2 linked regions of the Coraliomargarita algicola genome follow. The protein of the gene in region 1 binds, or shares a complex with, the protein of each later gene. Links are inferred from orthologs where the notes say so. Each region holds a gene or a part of one and is shown on either strand. Other genes may lie near its edges.

What was found. The genes of interacting proteins can lie anywhere in the genome.
Region 2: the proteins of carA (region 1) and carB are in contact, whole or in part, in a solved structure (PDB 1KEE), measured with the Escherichia coli proteins. The link is inferred for Coraliomargarita algicola from one-to-one orthologs.

The regions. Positions count from the first base shown.
Region 1 is NZ_CP138858.1:2,683,760-2,687,408, reverse strand. The notes cover bases 303-3,287. They hold carA (glutamine-hydrolyzing carbamoyl-phosphate synthase small subunit), read left to right. Parts: upstream 303-1,204; coding sequence 1,205-2,371; downstream 2,372-3,287. Other genes in these bases: SH580_RS10815 (hypothetical protein), read left to right, coding at 2,516-3,287; SH580_RS10825 (ArsR/SmtB family transcription factor), read left to right, coding at 809-1,114; SH580_RS10830 (KamA family radical SAM protein), read right to left, coding at 303-723. Also shown: more of SH580_RS10830, read right to left, coding at 1-302; more of SH580_RS10815, read left to right, coding at 3,288-3,487; SH580_RS10810 (carboxy terminal-processing peptidase), read right to left, coding at 3,474-3,649. UniProt on the Escherichia coli protein: Small subunit of the glutamine-dependent carbamoyl phosphate synthetase (CPSase).
Region 2 is NZ_CP138858.1:5,314,450-5,318,526, reverse strand. Bases 1-3,745 are described here. They hold carB (carbamoyl-phosphate synthase large subunit), read left to right. Parts: upstream 1-308; coding sequence 309-3,545; downstream 3,546-3,745. Other genes in these bases: SH580_RS21670 (FG-GAP repeat protein), read left to right, coding at 3,687-3,745; SH580_RS21680 (hypothetical protein), read right to left, coding at 1-172. Outside these bases: more of SH580_RS21670, read left to right, coding at 3,746-4,077. UniProt on the Escherichia coli protein: Large subunit of the glutamine-dependent carbamoyl phosphate synthetase (CPSase).

The DNA of each region.
Region 1 (3,649 bases):
ATGGTTGACATGTATGCTCATCCAGATCGGGCCATGCTTTTTGAAAATCTCGCACAGTTCTGGCGTGATGCGCTGTGGTAAAAATACCGGGATGCGCGAACCGATGCGGATGAACTCGACATGCGGGATTTTACGCAACTCGCCCAGTAGGTGGTCCAGCTTGCGGTCGGATAGTAGCAGCGGATCGCCGCCACTGAGCAGGACGTCGCGAATTTCGGGATGCGAGCGGATGTATTCGAGACCGCTTTCGAACTCTGGGTGGAAGTTGTAATCCTGCGCATTCGAGACCAGTCGACTGCGCGTGCAGTAGCGGCAATAAGAGGCGCAGCGATCCGTCACCAGGAAGAGCACGCGGTCGGGATAGCGATGCACGATGCCATCGACTGGCTTCGTATTTTCTTCACCCACAGGATCCAGCATTTCCTCTGGGGCAGTGTGCATTTCGCCTGCGCGGGGGATGACTTGCCGCCGCACCGGGCAGTTTGGATCGTTGCGATCTATCAAGTTGAAGAAATAAGGGGTGATCGCCAGTGCCAGTTTGTCTTTGGCAAAGAGGCAGCCTGCCCGCTCGTCGGCGGTCAGTTTCATGTATTTTTCCAGATGCTCCAGCTTGGTGAGGCGGTTTTTAAGCTGCCATTTCCAGCTATTCCAGTCCTCGGCGGGCACATCCGCCCAGAGGCCTTGGCCTTGATGCCAGTTTTCGAGTGAGTCGTTTGGATACATTTTTTAAGCAGATCGGGCTAGAAGTTAAGAAAAGCGATTCTTCGGTAGTTGACGAGTTGATGTATCTACATACTTAAATATGTCAATGGCATCAGTGAAAACAAATGTGGAGATCGATGTGCTTGCGAAGCAGCTGTGGGCGCTGGGGGACCCTGTGCGTTTGCAGATCTTACGCATTTTGCCGACTGAGCCCACCTGTGATAATGCCTGCAATGTCTCAACCATTGCAGAGCGGATTGGGCTGTCGCAACCAGCTACGTCACATCATTTACGCATACTCCGCCAGGCAGGGATTATTACCAATGAGAAAAAATGCCGCGATATGATTTACTGGATCGATTTAGAGGCTGCAGCGTTGGTGCGCACGCAGTTGGGGGAGGTGCTGAGCTAATTTTTCGACTTAAAAAAGTGGAAACTCGTGGCATCCGTTTTAGCTTTTGAATTGCATGGCGCTGGATTCTCGTTTGGCTGCTGCGCTAACATGGCTAAAACGACTCGCACAGGACTTATCGCATTTGAAGACGGAACCGTATTCCGTGGCCGCGCTTTTGGCGCTGTGGCTACCAACGTAGGCGAGGCCTGCTTCAATACTAGTATGACGGGCTATCAGGAGATTTTGACCGATCCGTCGTATTTTTCTCAAATTGTTACAATGACAGCGGTGCAGATCGGTAATTATGGAATCTGCCCGGACGATGTCGAGTCGGACGGTCCCAAGGTCAAGGGATTCATCGTGCGTGAGGTCAGTCCCGTTGCCAGCAACTGGCGAAGCAATATTTCAATCCAGGACTATCTGGCAGAAGCGGGTATTCCGGGCATCGAAGGGGTGGATACGCGGGCGATCACTAAGAAGCTGCGCGTCTCCGGTGCTTTGAAAGCCTGTATCACCACAGAGGATATTTCCGAGGAAGAGGCGGTTAAACGTGCGCAGGAATTTGGTGGCTTGATCGGGGTGGATTTTGTTAAGGAAGTGACTGCCAAGGAGGCTTATCACTGGGACCCGGAGATGAAGCAATCGACCCCCTTTACAGTGGTCGGCACTGATTTGAAGCTGAATGAGGACAAAAGCGCGAAGCCACGCTTTAAGGTGGCGGCTATGGACTTTGGTGCGAAGTATTCGATCTACCGCAAGCTGCAGCACCATGGTTTCGATGTGCATGTCTTTCCCGCCACTGCTTCAGCGGAGGAGATTAAGTCCTGCAAGCCGGACTGCGTATTCTTGTCCAATGGTCCCGGAGATCCGGGAGCGGTGGAGTATGCACACGCTACGGTTAAGGAGTTGATTGAGGATTACCCGACTTTTGGAATTTGCCTGGGGCACCAGATCATTACGCACGCCCTTGGAGCGAAAACTTTTAAGCTCAAGTTTGGTCATCGTGGGGGCAATCAGCCAGTTAAGAATTTGGAGACCGGTAAGGTTTCAATCACGGCGCAGAACCACGGATTCGCTTCTACTCGTGAAGAGTTGGAAAAAACGGGTGCCATTGTCACTGAGATCAATCTCAACGACGACACTGTCGAAGGACTGCGCTTGAAGGATAAGCCCGTCTTTTCCGTGCAGTACCACCCCGAGGCAGCACCTGGCCCGAACGACGCCGACGCGCTCTTTGTAGATTTCTACAACATGGTTGCGAAGCACCACGGATAATTCGACCTGATTTTGTGGCGTGTCCGCTTGTCGGATGCCTACGTGAAGACAGGATCTAGTATCTCAGGATTGGCCGGATCACTGCGTACGCAGTTCTAGCTGCTATTCCTTGCGGAATATAGATCAGTTTGTTTGTCTGGCGCAATGCGCGTTACAATTAATATCTTTCTATTGCTTGTCGTCGGACTGCTGCTTGGTTGTCGACCATCCGTTGATGAGTCGGTGAGTCATTTTGAGTCGGGAGTTGAATATGTACTTTTGACTGATCCATGGAGTCGCTATCTCAGCGGCGCTCCGAAACTTTATACCGTACCTAAACTCACGGGGAGCGTGCGGTCGCTCTTATCGCAGGAGCAGGCATTGGCGAAGGTGATCTTGTCCGGCAGTGGTCGTGTGCAAGAGCTTCCAGAGTATCGGCCGCTGATTGATGCGTTGGAGGAGTTGAAGACAGCAGTGCCTAGTGCTGCGACGCGTATGACGACTTCGACGCGAACTGTATCGAGTGGCTCCCGCTCGTCGGCTTATGCCTCAGATGACTATAGCTATGCGCGTAATGGCGGTGGCGGCTCGGATGGGTATTCTTCTGTGATTGGTCGCGTGCATCGGAGTAGTTCTCCTGCGCTGGCGCGAAGTGTGGAAAATATCGTGGGTAATGCGACCTTGCAGGATCTTCATCAGAGAATTGATGCTTTAGATGCGCTAATTGAATCTTGGACGAGAAAGACTGAGGTGATGGTAGTTGGCGGGATCGACGGTGCGATGCGCTCGGCGAATTTAGAATATTTGGGCTCTTTGAACACGTACCTAAAAGATTTTCAAAGGATCTACGCCGAGTGGACGAAAGTCAAAGCGCGGGCCGACGATGCGGCCGCTCAAGCAGAGGCGCGGTTAGTCGAGTGGCAAGCCTTTGAGGGCGATGGCCTGGTTACGTTGGACCGGTATGTTCAAGGATATGCCACTCATGTGGTCGCTGCTAACTCGTTTGGCAGGTATGTACTACCCGCATATGAGGGGGTGGTTTTGATCGGCTGTCAGATGGGTGAACGAACCCTGTATTTCAATCTTTCGCAGGTTGCTGGTGATCCGCACCCTTTTCGTTTGGTTATTGTTGAGTAGTGGCTTCGACTTGAGTCGAAGCTGTGGCAGTCTTCGGTTGCTGGAGGCTTTCGATCCAGTCGGCCATGATGCGGGCGCTTTCGCGTAGGTAGATGTCGTAGGTTGGTTCATCTTCCTCTTCCTCGTCCTCTGGCTCGACTGCATCGGCGACGGCGTCGGCAA
Region 2 (4,077 bases), 2.6 Mb from region 1 along the record:
GGTCAAAATCAATTGCTTCGCTCGTGCTTTTGACTGCACTGCTCTCAGAATTTGCCTGCTCCGTGCCACTTGAAGCTCCCAAACGACTAAAAAGCAGTAGCAACAATGGTAGAACGATCAATGCCGCCAGTACCATGGCGACGATTACGACGGGTTTTTTATTGCGTGTCATAGATAAAATAGAGTGAAAGAATAATAGAACGCGTAGGCGGAATGGCCATTAGAAAAACGCGCTTCCCGATATCTTACTTTTAAGGGCTTATTCTTGCTTGCATGGGAGTGCAAAAAAAACAGCCTTGCGCCAATTTATGCCAAAACGCACCGACATACAGACTATTCTTATCATTGGTTCCGGCCCGATTGTAATCGGCCAGGCCTGCGAATTCGACTATTCCGGCACTCAAGCTTGTAAAGCGCTGCGTGAGGAAGGTTACAAAGTGGTGCTGGTGAACAGCAACCCGGCCACGATCATGACCGACCCCGAGTTTGCCGATGTCACTTACATCGAGCCGCTTACGGTTGACGCGCTGGAGAAGATCATTCTCAAGGAAAAGCCAGATGCCCTGCTCCCCACCCTCGGTGGCCAGACGGGACTGAACCTTTCGATGGATCTGCACGATGCAGGCATTCTCGAAAAATATGGCGTGCAAATGATCGGCGCCAAGCCGGAAGCCATCATCAAGGGCGAGGCGCGCGATATTTTCAAACAGGCCATGCTTAAGATCGGCCTGGACGTGGCACGCTCGGCCACCGTCAATAACCTGGCGGACGCGCTCAAGGCGGCTGACGAATTGATCGGTGACTTCCCCATCATCATTCGCCCCAGCTTCACGCTCGGTGGCTCTGGCGGCGGGATCGCTTATAATCGCGAAGAATATGAGCGCATGGTGCAAAACGGCCTCGATATGTCGCCCACCACCGAAGTGCTGGTCGAAGAGTGCTTACTCGGCTGGAAGGAATACGAGATGGAGGTCATGCGCGACCACAAGGATCAGTGCGTGGTCATCTGCTCGATTGAGAATTTCGACCCGATGGGCGTCCACACCGGTGACTCCATCACGGTGGCACCGGCCATGACGCTGACGGATAAGGAATACCAGCTGATGCGCGATGCATCCTTCGCATGTATCCGTGAAGTCGGCGTGGAAACAGGTGGCTCGAATATCCAGTTCTCGGTCAACCCGAAGAATGGCCGCATGGTCGTGATCGAAATGAACCCGCGCGTCTCACGTAGTTCGGCGCTGGCGTCGAAAGCAACGGGCTTCCCCATCGCAAAGATCGCGGCCAAGTTGGCTGTCGGCTATAGCTTGGACGAGCTGCAAAACGACATCACGCGTGAAACTCCGGCCAGCTTCGAGCCGACGATCGACTACGTGGTGACGAAGATCCCTCGTTTCACATTCGAAAAATTCATCGGTGCCGACACGACATTGACTTCTGCCATGAAATCCGTGGGCGAAGCCATGGCCATCGGCCGCACCTTTAAGGAGTCTTTCCAAAAAGCTCTACGCTCGCTGGAAATCGGCGCCAAAGGCTTTGTGGGACCGGCTAAATTTGCAGAGAAAATCACCGATATGCAGGCCATCCGCCAAGGCATCTCGATCCCTACTTGCGAACGTGTCTTTTGGCTGCGTCACGCCCTACTCAATGGCATGACGGATGAAGAAATTTTCGAAGCTTGTTCCCTCGATCCATGGTTTATCGATCAATTGCGTCAGTTGGTCGACATCGAGCTCGAGCTCAAGACCAGTAGTCTGGCAAAACTCGACGGCGAGTTAATGAAGACTGCCAAAGAAGCGGGTTTCAGCGATGCGCTGATTGCCGATCTGGTCAACTCCAACCGTCAAGCCGTGCGTAAGCGCCGCGAAAAGTTGGGCGTCATGACGAATTACCGTCTGGTGGACACCTGTGCTGCGGAGTTCGAAGCCTTCACTCCTTACTATTACTCTTCCTACGGCGCCGAGAATGAGATCTCCGTCACCGACAAGAAAAAGATCATGATCCTAGGTGGCGGCCCCAACCGCATCGGTCAAGGCATCGAGTTCGACTACTGCTGTGTGCACGCCTCCTTCGCCCTGCGCGAAGCGGGTTACGAGACCATCATGGTCAACTCCAATCCCGAGACCGTCTCCACCGACTACGACACCTCGGACAAACTTTTCTTCGAACCACTCACCCTCGAAGACGTGCTTGAGATTTACTACCAGTCCAAGTGCGACGGTGTGATCGTGCAATTTGGCGGCCAAACCCCGCTCAACCTCGCGACCGAGCTGGAAGCGCACGGCGTGAATATCATCGGCACCTCACCTTCCATGATTGACGCTGCCGAGGACCGCGATCAATTCCGCGACATTCTCGACCGTATCGGCTTAAAGCAACCGGAGAACCGCATCGCCAACTCACTGGAACAAGCCTACGAACTGGCCGGTGAAATCGGCTTCCCGATCCTACTGCGCCCCTCCTTCGTTCTAGGTGGCCGTGGTATGTTCATCGTCTACGACATGGACGAAATGAAGAAGATCGTGCGCGAAGTGTTCGACGTCGCTCCCGGCACTCCGGTGTTGCTCGACAAATTCCTGGAAGACGCGTATGAGCTCGACGTAGACTGCATTTCCGACGGCGAGACCACAGTGATTGGCGGCATGCTACAGCACGTTGAATTTGCAGGGGTTCACTCCGGCGACGCCGCCATGGTGATGCCCCCCCACACACTCTCCAACGAGATGCTGGATAAGGTTCGCACCGCCAGCTACGCACTCGCAAAAGAGCTACAAGTGGTCGGCCTCATGAACGTGCAATACGCGATCAAGGACGACGAGCTTTACATCATCGAAGTCAACCCACGCGCCTCGCGCACCGTGCCCTTCGTTTCCAAGGCGATCGGCGTGCCGCTGGCTAAGCTCGCCTCCCGTATCATGGCAGGCGAAAAGCTTAAGGACCTCGGCTTCACCGAAGAAATCATTCCTCCTTATTGGGCGGTCAAAGAATCCGTATTCCCCTTCAACCGCTTCCCAGGCGCGCCCATCATGCTCAGCCCGGAAATGCGCTCGACAGGTGAAGTCATGGGCCTCGACAAAGACCTCGGTGTTGCCTTTGCAAAATCACAGATGGCGGCCAAGCCCGCACTGCCCGACTCCGGCGACGTCTTTATCAGCGTCAAAGACGGTGACAAACAGCGTGCAATCGAAATCGCCAAGGGCCTAAGCGAACTCGGCTTCGGTATCTTAGCCACAGCAGGCACCGGCAAGCTGTTCAAAGAAAACGGTATCGAAGTGAAAAACGTCTGCCGCCTGAGCGAAGGTCGCCCCAACGTGATTGACCTGATCAAAAACAACAAAGTTTGTCTGATCATCAATACACCGCAAGGCACCGTGCCACGTCAAAACGAGAACGAGATCCGCACCGAAGCGGTGAAGCACAATATCTGCATTATGACCACCATCTCGGCCGCTTCTGCCGCTGTGGATGGCATCAAAGCGATCCGCGAGAAAGGCTACGAAGTGCGCTCGATCCAAAGCTACAGCCAAGAAGCGAATCCTAAGTAAGGAATCGCTACTTTCAGAATCCGCAGCTTTACGCGGAATTTAATCGACGGACTGCCTAACGAAAGTTAGGCAGTCTTCATGTTTATAAGAGTCGTACTACTTTTAGCAGCGATATGCTGCCTTAACGCATCCTCATGGGATATGATTGGAGGCATCGGCTGGGAAACAATCGGCTGGGACGAATGGGTGGCAGGCGATACTGCCAGCTTAATGGAACTGGAGGAATCGACTATATATGCTCCCGACGACGCGACAGAGGGTCCTTACTTCACGACCTACACAGGTACAAACTATTCCTTAGAAGGTAGTATTATATTCTGGGGACTCGACGATTGGGTCGATTACGAAGACGCAGGTGAAACTTTTGAAATCGAATTGATCAATGCACCCGCCGAGCTACAGGTTCATCCAATAAACTCCAGTTACGAGAGCAAATACCAAATCACCTGGACAGCTCCTAACGTCCCCACAGCCACGGAGTATACATTTACAGTAAGTGTCACCATCTATTATGCAGAGGAAATCACCGAAG